DNA from 2 places in the Janthinobacterium sp. genome. Region 1 is predicted to be linked to the other one. Evidence: predicted binding sites of a transcription regulator. Region 1 holds the regulator's gene; the other holds the start of a gene.
What was found. The regulator HrcA, encoded in region 1, represses chaperone genes, less so after heat shock. The targets are predictions, from matches to a motif close to TTAGCACTCNNNNNNNNNGAGTGCTAA.
Positions count from the first base shown of each region.

Region 2: rpoH (RNA polymerase sigma factor RpoH) is a predicted target of HrcA. The motif match lies at 3,451-3,477, and genes of this name have one in related genera.

Region 1 is NZ_DAMAGB010000029.1:42,880-51,724, reverse strand. It holds gene RTQ46_RS16395 (acyl-CoA dehydrogenase) at 1-489, shown strand, start outside; gene RTQ46_RS16390 (CaiB/BaiF CoA-transferase family protein) at 489-1,736, shown strand; gene RTQ46_RS16385 (barstar family protein) at 1,816-2,142, opposite strand; gene dapB (4-hydroxy-tetrahydrodipicolinate reductase) at 2,150-2,959, opposite strand; gene bamE (outer membrane protein assembly factor BamE) at 2,979-3,572, opposite strand; gene fur (ferric iron uptake transcriptional regulator) at 3,787-4,218, shown strand; gene hrcA (heat-inducible transcriptional repressor HrcA) at 4,237-5,253, opposite strand; gene RTQ46_RS16360 (HAD family hydrolase) at 5,357-6,082, opposite strand; gene RTQ46_RS16355 (hypothetical protein) at 6,316-6,894, shown strand; gene RTQ46_RS16350 (hypothetical protein) at 6,931-7,545, shown strand; gene mmsB (3-hydroxyisobutyrate dehydrogenase) at 7,726-8,673, opposite strand; gene RTQ46_RS16340 (enoyl-CoA hydratase/isomerase family protein) at 8,651-8,845, opposite strand, start outside.
Region 2 is NZ_DAMAGB010000008.1:57,226-66,070, forward strand. It holds gene ftsY (signal recognition particle-docking protein FtsY) at 407-1,480, shown strand; gene RTQ46_RS08025 (ATP-binding cassette domain-containing protein) at 1,487-2,236, shown strand; gene ftsX (permease-like cell division protein FtsX) at 2,233-3,153, shown strand; gene rpoH (RNA polymerase sigma factor RpoH) at 3,633-4,523, shown strand; gene RTQ46_RS08040 (hypothetical protein) at 4,572-4,835, opposite strand; gene RTQ46_RS08045 (hypothetical protein) at 5,009-5,458, shown strand; gene RTQ46_RS08050 (antibiotic biosynthesis monooxygenase) at 5,448-5,801, opposite strand; gene RTQ46_RS08055 (cytochrome P450) at 5,798-6,784, opposite strand; gene RTQ46_RS08060 (helix-turn-helix transcriptional regulator) at 6,861-7,559, shown strand; gene RTQ46_RS08065 (ABC transporter ATP-binding protein) at 7,599-8,345, shown strand; gene RTQ46_RS08070 (type II CAAX endopeptidase family protein) at 8,342-8,845, shown strand, end outside.

The sequences.
Region 1 (8,845 bases):
AATGCGTTCCCGGACGTGCGCGGCCTGAAGGGTCCGTTCACTTGCCTCAACAGCGCGCGCTACGGCATCGCTTGGGGTGCGCTGGGCGCGGCCGAGGACTGCTACCTGAAGGCACGCCAGTACACCATGGACCGCCAGCAGTTCGGCCGCCCATTGGCCGCGAACCAGCTGGTACAGAAGAAACTGGCCGACATGCTGACCGAAATCACCATGGGCCTGCAGGGCTGCCTGCGCCTGGGCCGCATGAAGGATGAAGGCTCGGCCGCGGTGGAAATCACCTCGATCATGAAACGCAACAGCTGCGGCAAGGCGCTCGATATCGCCCGCATGGCGCGCGACATGATGGGCGGCAATGGTATCTCCGACGAGTTCGGCGTGATCCGCCACCTGGTCAACCTGGAAGTGGTCAACACCTATGAAGGCACGCACGATGTGCACGCGCTGATCATCGGCCGCGCCATTACCGGCATCGCCGCCTTCAGCAACTGATGGACGCCCTCGCTTCCACCTTGCGGCCCGCGCCATTGACAGGACTGCGCGTGCTGGACCTGTCGCGCGTGCTGGCCGGTCCATGGGCCGGACAATTGCTGGCCGACCTCGGCGCCGACGTGGTGAAAGTCGAGCAGCCGGGCCGCGGCGACGATACGCGCTCCTGGGGCCCACCTTATTTAAAAGACGAAGACGGCCGCGACACTCTTGAGGCCGCCTACTTCCAGTGCGCCAACCGCAACAAGCGCTCGCTGTGCATCGACCTGGCCGCGCCAGAGGGCCAGGCGCTGGTGCGCCGGCTGGCGCAGGAGGCCGATGTGCTGCTGGAAAACTTCAAGCTGGGCGGCCTGAAGCAGTACGGGCTCGACGCGGCCAGCCTGCTCGAACTCAATCCACGCCTGGTGTACTGCTCGATCACGGGCTTCGGCCAGGACGGGCCGTATGCGGCGCGCGCCGGCTATGATTTCCTGATCCAGGGCATGGGCGGGCTGATGAGCATTACCGGCGTGCCCGACGGACAGCCGGGCGCCGGGCCGCAGAAAGTGGGCGTGGCGCAAACCGATATCATGACGGGGCTGTACGCGACCATCGCCGTGCAGGCGGCGCTGGCCGAACGGACTCGGTCGGGCCTGGGCCAGCATATCGACCTGGCCCTGCTCGACGTGCAGGTGGCGGCGCTGGGCAACCAGGCGGCCAACTATCTGTGCGGCGGCAAGGTGCCGCAGCGCATGGGCAATGCCCATCCGAATATCGTGCCCTACCAGGATTTCCCCACCGCCGACGGCGACATGATCCTGGCGATCGGCAACGACGGCCAGTTCGCCCGCTTCTGTACCATTGCCGGCCATCCGGAATGGGCGCAGGATGAACGTTTCGCCACCAACCCGCAGCGCGTGGCGCACCGGGCGATATTGATTCCGCTGCTGCGCCAGGCCACCGTCATGCGCACGACAGACGAATGGATCACCGCGTTCGAACTGGCGGCCGTGCCCTGCGGTCCCGTCAACCGCATCGACCAGGTATTTGCCGATCCACAAGTGGTGGCGCGCGGCTTGAAGGTGCAGATGCCGCATCCGACGGCCGGTACGGTGGCGCTGGTGGCCAATCCGGTGCGCCTGTCCGCCTCGCCGGTGCAATACCGGCTGCCGCCGCCGTTGCTGGGGCAGCATACGGAAGAGGTGTTGGGGCAGTGGCTGGGATTGCAGAGTGGGGAGATTGCGGGTTTGCGCGAGCGCAAGGTGGTGTGATTTAACCCCAACGGCGGAACGGCTGGAGTCGGACCCTGAGGGTCCGACCCCGGCATTTCGCCGTTGGGTTGATCAACAATTATTTCAACGTCAATTTCAACGCCGGCTTCTCGCCATAATCCTCATAGCGCTCGTTGATGCCGGCGATACAGAACGTCACTTCTTCCAGCAGATCCGGCGCCTGCGCCTTCAGTGCGTCGGCGTCCTGCACCACGATGTCCAGCACTTCGTTCGGCTTCAAACGAAATTTGCTCATGCCGTCTTCGTCGCGCAGGTAGCTGAGGCAATCGACCCAGGCGTCCATGCTGTTGCCATAGAACTCGGGAAAACCGAAGACCTGCACGCATTGCGCGTGAAAGCTCGCCTCGTCGGTGATCTCTTTGCCGTTCAGTATTGCAGTGGCCATGTCTTCCTCAGTTCTTCAGCGACAGCACGTCCTGCATGTCGTACAGGCCGGTTGGCTTGTCGGCCAGGAAACGCGCGGCGCGCAGGGCGCCGTGGGCGTAGGTGACGCGGCTGCTCGACTTGTGGCTGATCTCGATGCGCTCGCCAATGCCGGCAAACAACACCGTATGGTCGCCGACGATATCGCCGCCACGGATGGTGGCAAAGCCGATGGTGGACGGATCGCGCTCGCCCGTCACGCCTTCGCGCCCGTAGATCGCGCACTCCTTCAGATCGCGGCCCAGCGCCCCCGCCACCACTTCGCCCATCTGCAGCGCGGTGCCGGACGGCGCATCGACCTTGTGGCGGTGGTGCGCTTCGATGATTTCGATGTCGTAGCCTTCAGACAAGCTTTTCGCGGCCAGTTCCAGCAGTTTCAGCGTCACGTTCACGCCCACGCTCATGTTCGGCGCAAACAGGATGGCCGTCTTTTCGGCGGCGGCGGCAATCGCCGCCTTGCCCGCATCATCGAAACCGGTGGTGCCGATGATCATCTTGATGCCGTGCTCGGCGCAATAGGCCAGATGCTGCAGCGTGCCTTCCGGACGCGTGAAGTCGATCAGGTAATCGGCGTTCGCCAGGCCTTTGGCCAGATCGGACTCGATCACCACGCCGGCAGGCTTGCCCAGAAACGCGGCGGCATCCTGGCCGACGGTGGGCGATCCTTCGCGGTCAAGCGCGCCAGCGAGCACGGCGTCCGGCGCATTGCCGACCGCTTCGATCAGGATATGGCCCATGCGGCCACTGGCGCCGGCGATTGCAATTTTCAGTTCAGTCATTTTAATTTCTTACAGCAACTTATTTGGTGGGTTCAGGCGCTGGCTCGGCCGGAGTAATGGCCGGCTTGGTGACGGGGATCATGGCCGGCGTATTATCGGGATTCGACGGTACGGCCGACGGCGCCACTGGCGACGGCACCACGGCGGCAGGTGCGCCGGCCTTGGCCAGCTTGGCGAACGGCGACGGGCCGGCGATGCGGTCGATGTATTCTTTTTCGGTCGGCAGGTTGCCGCCTTCGAAGCGGGCGACCTTGCCCTCTTTGTCAAAGAACACCACTACGCGGCTGCTGGTGGTTTCGCCACTGCCACGGGCCAGGCGGAACGGATAGTCCCAGCGCTCGGCGTGGAAGATGTCGGTCAGCAAAGGCGTGCCGAGGATGAAACGCACCTGGTCGCGCGTCATGCCTTCTTTCAGCTGCGACACCATCTCTTCGGAGACAAAGTTGCCTTGCTGAATGTCAGGACGGTAAGGCGAGAAGAACCACATGAATTTCTGCAGCGGCGTGATGGTGGTGGTCTGCGCACCCTTGTCCGGCACGAGTTCCGCGCCTTCTTTCTGGGTGATGGCCGGTTTTTCACCGAGGATGCCGCGGCTGGCGCAGCCAGAAGCCATCAGCGCGATGCAAACCATGCCCGCCACGACTGGTGCTCGAAATGAAATACGGTGCCGCAGAGTTGGCAATACTGCCGGTGTTACGCGCATAAATGACCTCAATTTGATGAACAAAACGCCAGGAGTGACTGGCTCGCCAAAAAAATGCTTATTTTGGCACTCCCCGACAAAACGCTATATCATAAAGCACCTGACCCACATACGAGCAACAAACATGAGTAACAATCCTAGTGATCTCAAGGCAAGCGGCCTGAAAGCCACCCTGCCACGGCTGAAGATACTCGATATCTTCCAGAGTAGCCCGGTACGCCACCTGACGGCGGAAGACGTCTATAAAATTCTTCTGGCCGACAATATGGACGTCGGCCTGGCAACTGTCTACCGTGTACTGACCCAGTTCGAACAAGCTGGATTGCTTAACCGCAACCATTTTGAAACGGGCAAGGCCATTTTCGAGCTCAACGAGGGCTCGCACCACGATCACCTGGTCTGCCTCGATTGCGGCCGTGTCGAAGAATTCTTCGACGAGTCGATCGAAATCCGCCAGCAGAAAGTGGCCGAAGAACGCGGCTTCAAGATTGCCGAGCACGCGCTGGCCATCTACGGCAATTGCATCAAGCCAGCCTGCCCGCACCGGCCAGCCTGACGCAATCCTGCTGCGGCCTTAATGATGGCTGAGGGCGTTTGACAGCAGCTTGGCCGTAATATCGACAATCGGAATGACCCGCTCGTAGGCCATGCGGGTCGGTCCGATCACTCCCAGCGTGCCCACGATCTTGCCGTTGACTTCATACGGCGCCGTTACCACGCTCATCTCGTCCATCGGCACCAGATTCGATTCGCCACCGATAAAAATCTGCACGCCGGTCGCCTTGCTCGACACATCGAGCAACTGCATCAGTCCCGTTTTCTGCTCGAACATGTCGAAGAGTTGACGCAGCGAACTCATGTTCGATGACAGGTCGCTCACGCTGAGCAGATTGCGCTCGCCCGAGATCACCATGTCGTCGCTATGGTCGGCCATCGCTTCGCTGCCGGCCTCGACCGCCACCTGCATCAGGCTGCCCATATCGTCGCGCAGCTGGCGCAATTCGCCCTGCAGGCGCACGCGCACGGCGTCGAATGACAGGCCGCCATAATTCTGGTTGATATAGTTGGCCGACTGGATCAGCTGCGACGGCGTATAGTCCGCCTCGGTCAGCAGCAGCCGGTTCTGCACGTCGCCGCCCGGCCCGACGATCACCAGCAGGATGCGTTTTTCGGACAGGCGCAGGAATTCGATCTGCTGGAACACCGATTCGCGGCGCGGGCTGAGCACCACGCCGGCAAACTGCGACAGCGACGACAGCATCTGCGCCGCATTGGCGATGGTCTTTTGCGGCTGCTGGATATCGAGGCGCATGCGCGACTCAACCAGGTGTTCGTCCAGATGTTTCACTGTCAGCAAGGTGTCGACAAAGATGCGGTAGCCGCGCGGCGTGGGAATGCGGCCGGCCGAGGTATGCGGACTGGACACATAGCCCTGCTCTTCCAGGTCGGCCATGATATTGCGGATGGTGGCCGGCGACAGGTCGAGGCCGGAAATTTTCGACAAGGCGCGCGAACCGACCGGCAGGCCGTCGGCGATATACCGCTCGACCAGGGCTTTCAGCAGTGTTTGGGCACGAAGTTCGAGTTGCATGGTGTTTTCAGTTAAACAAGTAAGCTGGCATGCAACGGGCGGCAAAGGGAGCCGGAGATGCAGCAACAGCAGCTATTATGCACGTTCGCCCGCCAGGCGGCGATCAATCTTCCAGTTGCCCTTGCAGCCACAGCAGCAATTCATCAAAGTTGGCGCAGATGGCGTCCGGCTGCACGCCGGCCTCCAGATGGGCGTCGCTGCCGCGCCGGTTCATCCAGACGGCACGCATGCCGGCGTCCTGCGCTCCCGTGACATCAAAATACAGATCGTCGCCCACATACACGGCTTCATGCGGCGCCACGCCCAGCGCCGCGCAGCCGGCCAGGAAAATCGACGCATCGGGCTTGGCCACGCCAAACTCGCTGGCGGCGATCGATACCTTGAAATGCTGTGCGAGGCCGATAATTTCAAGGTCCGCGTTGCCATTCGAGATCGATCCCACCAGCAGCCGCTGCTGCATCCAGGCCAGGCCAGGCAGCACATCGTCATATGGAATGACACGGTTGCGGGCGGCCAGGAACTGCCGGACTGCCTCATCGACCAGGGCCGGATTCTCGCCGGCCGCCTCGAAGGCCGTCAGCAGGCCGGTGCGGCGCAGCTCGATCAGGTTGCCATGGAAATGCGGTTGCTGATTCAACATGTCGAGCCGGTGCCGGCGCAGCGCTTCGATCGAAAACTGCTGCGCCACTTTGGGCGCGTGCTGCGCCAGCCAGTCGTGCAGCAAGGTTTCGGCGGCGGCAATCACGGGCGCAATCGGCCACAAGGTATCGTCGAGATCGAACAGGATGGCCTTGGGCGGTACCGCGGCATGGGCAGAAGTAGTTGACATGAAACCAATCGAGAGAGAGGAAAGGGCTGCCATATTGTCGCACCGATCGTGCCATGCAGCCTGCCTTGCTGGCTGTCAAATGGGGCCGGGCCAGCCCTGGCGGCCGAAAAATTGTTACAGGGTGATACAAGGCAAGATCAATCGGCTTGCCAGATAGACTAAAATAGGCGCCATTCCAATGCGGCGCCAGCGTCCGTATTGCGCTACCCTACCTAATTCGTTTTGGAGAATGTATGAAAAATGTATACCTGCGCTCGATGCTGGCGGCAGCTTGCGCTGCCACACTGGCGGCATGCGGCGGCAGCGGCGGCAATCTGTATCTGGGCGGCAACGTGATCGGCCTGGCAAAAAGCGGCCTGGTGCTGAAAAATGGCGACAGCGAGCTGGAAGTCCTGTCCGGTGCCACCACCTTTTATTTTCCCAACCTGGTCAAGGCCGACGACCGCTATGACATCAAGATCCTGACGCAACCAAAAGGTGCCACGTGCACGATTACCGGTGGTACCGGCAAGGCCAACAGCTATTCGGCGTCAAACGCCGTGGTCAGTTGCATTACCGATCAATATACACTGGGTGGCAGCATCAGCGGCCTGACGGCCGACGGCCTGATCCTGGCCAATGGCCAGTCGCAAATCAGCCCGCTGGCCAACAGCACCAAATTCGTGTTTGCCTCCACCGTAGGCGATGGCGCCACCTATACCGTCAATGTATTCAAGAATCCACCCGGCCTGGCTTGCACCATCAGCAATCCGGTCGGCACGATGGGATCGAAAAACAACGACACGCTGATCGTTGCCTGCGTACCGGCCTGATCCTGACGGTCCCTTACCTATATTCTGGAGAAATACATGAAGTCATCCTGCCTGCGCCCACTGATTGCGCTGATGCTGATCGCCGGCCTTGCTGCCTGCGGCGGCAAAGCCTCGTACGAGGTTACCGGCACCATCAGCGGCTTGAGCAATAGCGGTCTGGTACTGGCCAATGGCGGCGACACCGTCAGCCCTGCTGTCGGCGCCACCTCGTTCACCTTTCCAAAGCGCATCGATTACGGCACCGACTACAACATTACGGTCAAGACGCCACCGGCCCACATGAACTGCAGCGTGTCGAGCGGTTCCGGCTCGGCCGGCCACTATGTCAGCATCGAATCGTTTGTCCTCTGCCAGCAAAACACCTATACGGTCGGCGGCACCATCACCGGCCTGACGGTCGACGGCCTGGTATTGGCCAACGGCAGCGATGCCAACCAGCTGACCCTGGTCAAGAGCACCACTACGCCAGGCACCTTCACCATGCCGGCCCAAGTGGCAGACGGCAGTTCGTACACCATCAACGTGGTGACCAATCCGGCTGGCCTGTCTTGCAAGGTTGATACCGACCCGGCTACCGGCCTGTCCACTGGCGTCGGCGTGATGGGCGAAGCGGCAGTGACCAAGGTGAAAATCAGCTGTACCGCTGTGTAAGAAGAACTTGCCTGTACGCATTGCGGTATCAGGCAAGTCATCACCAAATCGTATACTTGGTATTTGAAAGATAAATTGGAGTTATATGTGGCGATGCAGCATACTGCATCTGTCTCCTCCAACTCTTCCAAGAATTGGATTTAGCCCGCTTTTACCAGCGGGCTTTTTTTTGCCCAGAATTCAGGCGGCGTGTTTACCGGTCTCCGGCTGGAACAGCTGCACGATGCTGGAAAAGTCCTGCTGGCCATGACCAGCCTGCGCATGCAGCTGATACAGCTGGCGCACCAGGCCGCCCAGGGGCGTGGCGGCGCTCACCGACAGGCTGGCCTGCTGCGCCAGTCCCAGGTCTTTCAGCATCAGCGATGTGCCGAAGCCGCCAGCGTAGTTGCGCGACGCGGGCGCATTTTCCATCACCCCCGGCCATGGGTTATACACCTCCAGAGTCCAGTTGCGCCCCGAACTCTTGGCCATGATATCGGACAGCACGGCCGGATCGAGCCCGTGCGCCACGCCCAGGTTCAGGGCCTCGGCCGTGCCGGCCATCAAGACTCCCAGCAGCATGTTGTTGCAGATCTTGGCCACCTGGCCAGCGCCAGCGTCGCCCGCATGGAAGATATTCTTGCCCATTTTTTCCAGCAGCGGCCGTGCCCGCAGCAAGGCCTCCGCGCTGCCGCCGACGATAAAGGTCAGCGTGCCGGCTTGCGCGCCAGCCGTGCCGCCCGACACCGGTGCGTCGAGCATGGCAAAGCCGCGCGCGGAAGCTGCCTGCGCCACCTGGCGCGCCACGTCGGCGGCAATCGTGCTGCAATCGATCAGCAGTGCGCCCGCCCTGGCCGAATCGAGCACGCCGCCCTCGGCCAGATACAGCTCCTGCACATGCTTGTTGGCCGGCAGCATGGTGATGACGGCGTCGGCCGTCTGCACGGCGGCGCTGGCGGACGGCGCAGCGGTGGCGCCCGCCTCGACCAGCGAAGCGACGGCCTCGGGGGCCAGGTCGAATACCGATACATGAAAGCCGGCCGCCACCAAGTTGCGCGCCATCGGCGCCCCCATGTTGCCCAGGCCAATAAAAGCGATATGTTGCATGGTGTCTCCTCGTGTCTTGTTATGCCAGGTCGGCCAGCGGATGCGTGGCCCACGGCGCCTGGAAATATTCGTTCAGATAGCGCTCGCCCAGCTCGCCCAGGCTGGCCGGCTGCCATTGCGGCGCACCGTCCTTGTCGATCAGCAGCGCGCGCACGCCTTCGGCAAAGTCGGGATGCGCGCAGCACTGCACCGCGACGATCAGTTCCAGCTGGAA
Region 2 (8,845 bases), on a different contig from region 1:
TTGAGATCGATCTGGTGCGCCATCCCGGCAGCGACTTTTGCTTGCAAGGCGCAAGACAATTGAAACAATTTCTTACAATGTTAATTATTCAATAGCGCAGTATTTCTGTTGCAAAAATGAGACAATTTGACGCAGGTCAACGTGATTGTTATTCGATTCGGCAATATTTGCTTTTTCTTTTGAAAAAATTTCGGATGATTTTGTCGGCTAGTTTTCCGCAGGCGACGCCGAAAACCGGCAGACGCCTGTGTCAGCTGCCTTATATATAGGCGCCAATTGGGGCGGCGGGGTAATGTTGCCAATTGGACAGTAAGACGTGAAGCGGTGGGCATGCTCTGGTAGAATAGACCGATCCAAAGCGTCCGGCGCCGCCGGGCCAAGCGCAAGCACCCGCCATCACATACCCATGTTTAGTTTCTTCAAGAAAAAACCCGCCGTCACTGACGCTGCCCCGGAAATTGCGCCTACCATTGTCGAGCCTGCTGCTCCTGCTGCCGCCACTCCGCCCTTCCTGCCACAGCCTGGCGCCCTGACCGGCGCGCCGGCCGAGACGGTGCCGGCGATCATCGCCACCGAGCCCGAAAAGAAATCGTGGATGACGCGCCTGAAAGCGGGCCTGTCGAAAACCTCGAGCACCCTGTCGGTGCTGTTCGTGGGTGCCAAGATCGATGACGCCTTGTATGAAGAGCTGGAAGCGGCGCTGCTGATGTCCGACGCCGGCATCGACGCCACCGATTACTTGCTCACGGCCCTGAAGAAAAAGGTCAAGGAAGACAAGCTGCTCGACGCCGCCGCCGTCAAGGCCGCCCTGAAAGTGCTGCTGACCGACCTGTTGACGCCGCTGGAAAAACGGTTCGAACTGGGCCGCCACAAGCCGCTGGTGATGATGATCTCGGGCGTCAACGGCGCCGGCAAGACCACTACCATCGGCAAACTCGCCAAGCACATGCAGTCGAACAAGCAGTCGGTGCTGCTGGCTGCCGGCGACACCTTCCGCGCCGCGGCGCGCGAGCAGCTGATGGTCTGGGGCGAGCGCAACAACGTGACCGTGATCTCGCAGGAATCGGGCGACCCGGCTGCCGTGGCCTACGACTCGGTGCAGTCGGCCAAGGCGCGCGGCATCGATGTGGTGATGGTCGACACGGCCGGACGCCTGCCGACCCAGCTGCACTTGATGGAAGAGCTGAAGAAAATCAAGCGCGTGATCGGCAAGGGCATGGAAGGCGCGCCCCATGAAACCTTGCTGGTGATCGATGGCAATACGGGCCAGAATGCGCTGATGCAGGTCAAGGCGTTTGACGACGCGCTGCAGCTGAGCGGCCTGGTAATCACCAAGCTCGACGGTACAGCCAAGGGCGGCGTGCTGGCGGCGATCGCCCGCGTGCGTCCGGTGCCCGTGTACTTTATCGGCATCGGTGAAAAAATTGAAGACTTGCAGCCCTTCGTGGCTGCCGAATTTGTCGAAGCGTTGCTCGGATAAGCCTACATGATCGAATTTCAGCACGTCTCCAAGCAATATTCTTCCGATGCAGTGGCGCTCAGCGACATTTCATTGAGCATCGCCAAGGGCGAGCTGGTGTTCCTGGCGGGCCCGTCGGGCGCCGGCAAGTCCACCCTGATGAAAATGATCGCCGCCATGGAGCGCCCGACCTCGGGCAAGCTGATCGTCAACGGCCAGGACATGGCCAAATTGAAGCCGGCCGGCGTGCCCTTCTTGCGCCGCAACATGGGCCTGATCTTCCAGCAGCAGAAACTGCTGAATGACCGCTCCATCCTTGCCAACGTGATGCTGCCCCTGCTGGTGGTGGGCGCGCACAAGGTGGCGGCCGAGCAGCGCGCCCGCGCCGCGCTCGACAAAGTGGGATTGCTGGACCGCGCCATGGCGCGTCCGCTGTCGCTGTCCGGCGGCGAGCAGCAGCGCGTGTCGATCGCGCGCGCCATCGTCAACCGTCCGCAGATCATCCTGGCCGACGAGCCGACGGCCAACCTGGACCGCGCCAGCGCCAACAAGGTGCTCGATGCCCTGAAGGCATTCCATTCGGTTGGCGTAACCTGCCTCATTTCCAGCCATGACGAACAGATGCTGGACGCCGCTGCCCGCGTGATCCACCTGAAAAACGGCCAGCTGGTGGCCATCGACAAGGCGACCGAAGCGCCCGTGTTCGCGCCGCCCGATCCCGATTTCGCGCCCAAGCCCGGCCAGCACGATGTGGATGCGCAAGGAGACGAAGCATGAGAGGCTGGTTCCGCCAACACCGCTTTGCGCTCGGCTCGGCGCTGATTCATTTGCGCAAGTCGCCCAGCGGTTTCCTGCTCAACGTGGTGGTGGTGGCGATTGCCCTGTCGCTGCCGTTTGCCGGCCTGACCATGCTCGACAATGTGCGTCCGATGTCGGAACAGATGTCGGTTGATCCGGAAATCAGCGTGTTCATGAAAATCAATACGCCGCGCGAGCAGGCGACAAGCCTGGCCGGCGAGATGCGCAAGATCGTGCATGATGCCAAAGCCAAGATTGTCTTTATCCCGCGCGAAGACGCGCTCGAATCGCTGAAAAGCAAGAGTGGCCTGGCCGATGTGCTCAATACCCTGGGCGACAATCCGCTGCCCGACAGCTATGTGTTGAAACTGAACGCCTTTAACAGCGCCACCGAAGCGCAGGATGTCGATGCGGTGGCGGAACAGTTGCGCCAGTTGCCCGGCGTGGAGTCGGCCCAGGTCGATTCGGCCTGGGTCAAGCGGCTGGCGGCCCTGTTGGGCGTGCTGCGCCTAGTACTGCTGCTGCTGGCCATTACCCTGGGCGTGGCGGTGATCGCGGTGGTGTTCAACACCATCCGCCTGCAGGTCATGACGCAGCGCGACGAGATCAGCATCTCGAAACTGATCGGCGCCACCGACACCTTCATCCACCGGCCGTTCTATTACACGGGCGCCCTGCTGGGACTGTGTGCGGGCGCGCTGGCATTGGGCGCCGTGGCGCTGGCCTTGCAGCCGCTAAATACCGCGATTGCCGAGTTTGCCCGCCTGTATGCATCGGAATTCCAGCTGGTGCCGCTGGCGCCGCTACCGATGGCAGGACTGCTGGCCGTCAGCGCCGGGCTGGGCCTGATCGGCGCCTTCCTCTGCGTACAGCGCCACCTGGCGCGCGTTAACTGAAGCAGTCCCTCTGGGGCGGCACTGCCGGTGCCGCCCTCTTCTCGCCGCCGCAGCAATCCCTTACTGCATGACAAGTATTCTTAAGGCGCGCTTCAGTTAGCCGCCGTACACTACGCACATTGATCAACAAAATAATGTTCAGTTCTGCCATAGTTGACGCAGGCAACTGTGTGGCGCTTTCGTTGTCGCAGCTATCGGCGCACACTAGACTTTCCCAAGCAATACCGTATTCGAAGACGCGCATGGAAGCTGCAATCGTCATAGTATTTTGGCTATCAGAGTGATTGGATGAGCCGATTGGCACTCTCCATCAGAGAGTGCTAATATATGTCATACCGTTAGCAACAGCGCTATGGCTGCCAGATGAAGATGGCGCCACGTTCTGCAAACTGCAAGACCGAATACCGTAAAAACAAGCACATCAGGTCCCTGCCGCGTGGCAGGGCCATCTGGAACAAGCAAGACTACGAGGAGTAAACATGACTACGATGTCCGCATTGGTTCCCACCAAAAATAATGCGCTGAACCTTGGGTTCACCGGCAATCTGGGCAATATCGACGCCTATATTTCGGCCGTGAACCGTCTGCCCATGTTGACCCATGCTGAAGAAATGTCGCTGGCGACGCGCTTGCGCGAAAAAAATGACCTGGCTGCCGCGCAGGAGCTGGTGCTGTCGCACTTGCGCCTGGTGGTATCGATCGCCCGTGGCTACCTGGGCTACGGCCTGCCGCATGCCGACCTGATTCAGGAAGGCAATATCGGCCTGATGAAAGCCGTCAAGCGTTTCGATCCGGACCAGGGCGTGCGCCTGGTGTCGTACGCCATGCACTGGGTGAAAGCCGAGATGCACGAGTACATCCTGAAAAACTGGCGCCTGGTGAAAGTGGCAACGACGAAGGCGCAGCGCAAGCTGTTCTTCAATCTGCGCAGCCACAAGACCGGCCTGGACGCGATGACGCCAAAGCAGATCGATGCGCTGGCCAAGCTGCTGGACGTGAAACGCGAAGAAGTGATCGAGATGGAGACGCGCCTGAGCGGTCGCGACATTGCGCTGGAGTCGCCAACCGACGATGAAGACGACAAGTTTTCGCCGATCGCCTACCTGTCGTCGGAGCAAAGCGAGCCGACCAAGGTGCTGGAAGCGGAACAAGTGACGCGCCTGCAGTCGGAAGGGCTGGAAACGGCGCTGGGCAAGCTTGACCCACGTTCGCGCCGCATCGTCGAGGCACGCTGGCTGGCCAACGACGACGGTTCCGGCGCGACCCTGCATGCGCTGGCTGAAGAGTTCGGCGTATCGGCCGAGCGCATCCGCCAGATTGAAGTGGCGGCGCTGAAAAAAATGAAAGGCGCGCTGGCTGCGTACGTATAACGGCAGTCAGTACGCAACAAAAAAGGCGCCGCGAGGCGCCTTTCAGTTTTATGCGGCAAGTCCTTTGACCAGCACTTCGGCCACGACCTCATTCAGGTCCGCGCCGCGCTCCCTGGCCAGGGTTTGCAGCTGCAGCACCAGGTCGCTGTTGAGTTTGACGGCAAACGGCACCAGGCCCAAGGCCTGGTCGCGCTTGCGCTGTTCGCGGCGGTCAACGACCACCGCTTCCTTGCCGAAGGCGCCGGCGCCGGGAACATTCATCTTTCCCATCAACTTCTTGGCATCGCTTTTCGCCAGGTCGGTCTTTTTCATGGTTGTTTCCTGATTTTCAAAACAGCCATTCTACGCGATCGCCACCGCGACAGGCCGTCATTGCCCGTTATCAAGGCCGCGCCAGGCGCGCGCCACAAAAATATCATCTTGTTATGATCGTTCAATCTCATCCATGAAAGCCACCATCGAGGACGCTATCTGAAAGGAAGCACATGCATTATCCGACTCACCGACTCTATCAATTGCTGCTGCCGGTATGGCTATGTCTGGCGCTGCTGGCCGGCTGCGGCGCCGCCACCAGCACCAGCGAAGCCGTCAATACCCCGCGCAGCGTAACCCACGTGCTCTCTCCCGGCCAGCAGGTCGCCATCACCGCGACCGACACCTTGCGCTTAGAACGCGTCAATGACAGCCGCTGCCGCACCGGCGCCGTGTGCGTCTGGAAGGGTTACGTCAGCTACAGCTTTACCCTGCTGCACAGCGCGGGTGCCACCGACCTGGTGCTGTCCGACTCGATGCCCAATGGCGCCAGCTCGATCACCATCAATCACCTGACTTTCACCTTGCTTGACGTCGACCCGGCCACCCCGCCTGCCGTCGATGCGGCCATGCCGACCTACCGCGTGAAGGTCAAGATCACGCAGGGCGCGCTCAAGCATTAAGATCGTGACGGCAGCGGCTGTCCGCAGGCGCCTGCTCCCTGTCAGCCATGCCATAGTCGCGCAGCACGCCGGCAATGCGCAGGCGGTAATCGTCAAATACACCCTGCCGCCCGGCGCACTGCGCCGCACGATGCGCTTCCAGTTGCCGCCACTGCGCCAACGCCGCCTCATCGCGGAAAAACGACAGCGACAGCAATTTGCCCGGATCGCTGAGACTGCCGAAGCGTTCGATGGAAATGAAACCGTCGACTTCATCGAGCAGCGGGCGCAGCTGCGCGGCCAGTTCCAGATAGTGCGCGCGGCCCTCTTTGCTGGGCCAGACTTCAAAGATTACGGCGATCACGCTGCGGCGCCTTCCGCAAACAACGGAATGCGGGCGTTCGGCGACAGGCGGTAATGCCAGTCCAGCGCCAGCCGCCCGATTGCGCCCGACCATGCCGACAGGATCGCCGCAACAATCGTTTGCGCCACGGCCTGCCCAGGACACCGATGCGCGCCATGGCCGAAGCCCAGGCCTGCACTGGCCAGCAGCACCAGGATCATCTGTCCCTGCCTGATCGCCATGCCGTCCAGCTCAAGGTCGCAGGCGGCGTAGCGGCGCGTATTGTGGATCGCCAGCACGGGTTCGGAATTGTCTTTGCGCAGCGCCAGCACCTCATTGCCCAGCAAGCCGGCGGTCGCTTCGCAGGTTTGCACCAGCAGGCCGATCAGGTTGTCGCGCAGGGCTGGACGAGCGCCAGGGTGCAGCGCACTGAAGGTATCTTGCAAACCCATTGCCGCTGCCTGCGCTCGCGCAACAACAGCCTGGTCAGCCTGCACCGGCATGGCGGCCACAAAATCGCGGGTCCAGCGTGCGATCTGCGGCCTATCTGCCGCGGCAAATCCCAGCATCTGTGCCACGGCATACAGCGGCACATCGAACATCAGTTGATTCAGCTCTGCGGCACTGCCCGGCAAATGATCGCGGGCCAGGCGCGCCGTCTCGTCGTGCAGCCGGGCCAGGTCGATACCGGCCAGCAATTGCATCAGTACCTGCTTCGGCGCGGCATGGCGGGCGCCGTCATTCATGCGCACCAGCTCGGCAAATATTGCGCCGCATGGCGTGCCCAGCAGATGCAGGGGCACTGGCTGGCCGAAGGGCCGTACGTGGCAATCAGGATGGTCCAGCACGGCTTTGACGCCGGCGCCGGCCGCTACCCAGCAGTCCAGGCCCGCGTCGAAACGCAGCGGCGGACCGTCCGCCAGGCGGCGGTAGTAGTCATGGGGCGCGGCGTGCGTGACGGCAGCCAGCGGGTCATGAGGAAGATGAGGGTCGTGCGCGAACATGGCAACTCCATTGCGGTGATGAATGGACGCGAGTATGCTGGCCCTGTCGCCACAACACTTCGCCAGAGAACGAATCATGGATGTCACTCCCGCTCTCGCCTCGGCCGATGCCGGCCTGGCGCAATTGGCCGGCGCGATTGCCGAGCCAGCCCGCGCACGCATGCTGTGCAGCCTGCTTGACGGCCATGCGCGCACGGCCACGGAGCTGTCGGTGCTGGCCGAGGTCGGCGCCTCAACCGCCAGCGCGCATCTGACGCGCCTGTGCAAGGATGGCTTGCTGACGGTGGTGGCGCAGGGCAAGCACCGCTATTACCGGCTGGCCAGCGCCGAGGCGGCGCAGGCGCTTGAAGCGTTGCTGGTGGTAGCAGGATTTTCCCGTCCCCTGTTTACGCCTTCCACGCCGGACCGGCTGCGCCATGCGCGCACCTGCTACGACCATATGGCCGGCACGGTGGCCGTCGCGCTGCATGACCAGCTGCTGGCGCAGCAGTGGCTGCTCGATGAAGGCGGCAACTATCGGCTGACCGAGGCGGGCGTGATCGGCATGGCAGCGCTCGGCATCGACGTGGCGCTGCTGGCCAGCCAGCGCCGCCGCTTTGCCTGTGCCTGCCTGGACTGGAGCGAACGTCGCTTTCATCTGGGTGGCGCCCTGGGCGCGGCAGTGCTGCAGCTGGCACTGCGCCGGAGCTGGGCCGAACGCGAACTCGACAGCCGCGCCCTGTCCATCACGCCGGCGAATCAACAACGTTTGATGGCGGCGTTTGGCGCCAGCTGAACAGCGCGCTATGATCGTGCGACTTTCTTTACAAGGCGCATGATGATCGAGTTCCAGGCTCTCTCCAAACGCTACGGCAGCTTCGACGCTGTCCACCCGCTCACCCTGCACGCAGGCCGTGGCGAGGTGTTCGGCTTCCTGGGCCCGAACGGCGCCGGCAAGACCACCACCATCCGCATGCTGATGGGTATCCTGGTGCCGACCGGCGGACGTGTGCTGATCGACGGTCTCGACTGCCACCGCGATGGCGCAGCCGTCAAGCGCAAGGTGGGCTACCTGCCCGACAATCCGATTTTCTACGACTACCTGCGCGGACGCGAAATACTGCAATTCGTGGCCGAAATGCATGGCTATCCGCGCGCGGAAGCGGCCAAGCGCGCGGCGCGGCTGCTGACCGAATTCGGCCTCGACGAAGCAAGCGACGACTTTGCCGTCAACTATTCGCTGGGCATGAAGAAAAAGCTGGGCCTGGCCTGCGCGCTGATCCACGAGCCGGCCGTGCTGATCCTGGACGAGCCGATCAACGGACTCGATCCGCGCGCCTCGCGCGACGTGCAGGAGCGCTTGCTGCGCATCGCCGCCGCCGGCACCACCATCTTTGTCTCCACCCATTTGCTGGACATGGCCGAAAAGCTGTGCAGCCGCGTCGCCATCATCCACCGCGGCGCGCTGGCCGCCACCGGCAGCCTCGGCGAGATCCGCCAGCAACTGGCCAGCGAAGCCAGCCTGGAAGACATCTTTTTGCAGCTCACCGATGAGGCGGACACGCCGGATACTGCGGCATGACGGTCCCGCCCTCGGCCTTCCGGGCCATCTGGCTGCTGATCCGCCTGCGCCTGCAGCGCCTGCTCAACCTGAGCTGCTCAAGCTTGCTGTTCAGGCGCCACCAGACCGGCAAAAGCCGCGCGGCCTCGCCCGGCAAGCGCCGTGGCCGCTGGATCACCGGCGTATTGCTGCTGGCGCCGATGCTGTTTTCCTTCGGCTCCATCGCCCGCAACAGCGTGCTCAATCTGCATTGCCAGCTCGACGCCGTGGCCGCTTGCGGCCTCCACGGCGGCATGGATGCCGTCAGCACGCAGCTGATGGCCGGGCCGTTCAGCGCGGCGCTGCTGGCCGGCCTGTCATTCCAGCTGACCTTGCTGTGGCTGGTCAGTGTGCTGGTGCCGCTGGGCACGGGCGAGCTGGCGCGCCCGGACTGGGACCTGGAGTGGCTGGTCACCCTGCCCGCCTCGACGAGTACCGTGCTGTGGGCGCGCGTGCTCGAGCGCAGCGTGGCCAATCCGGCC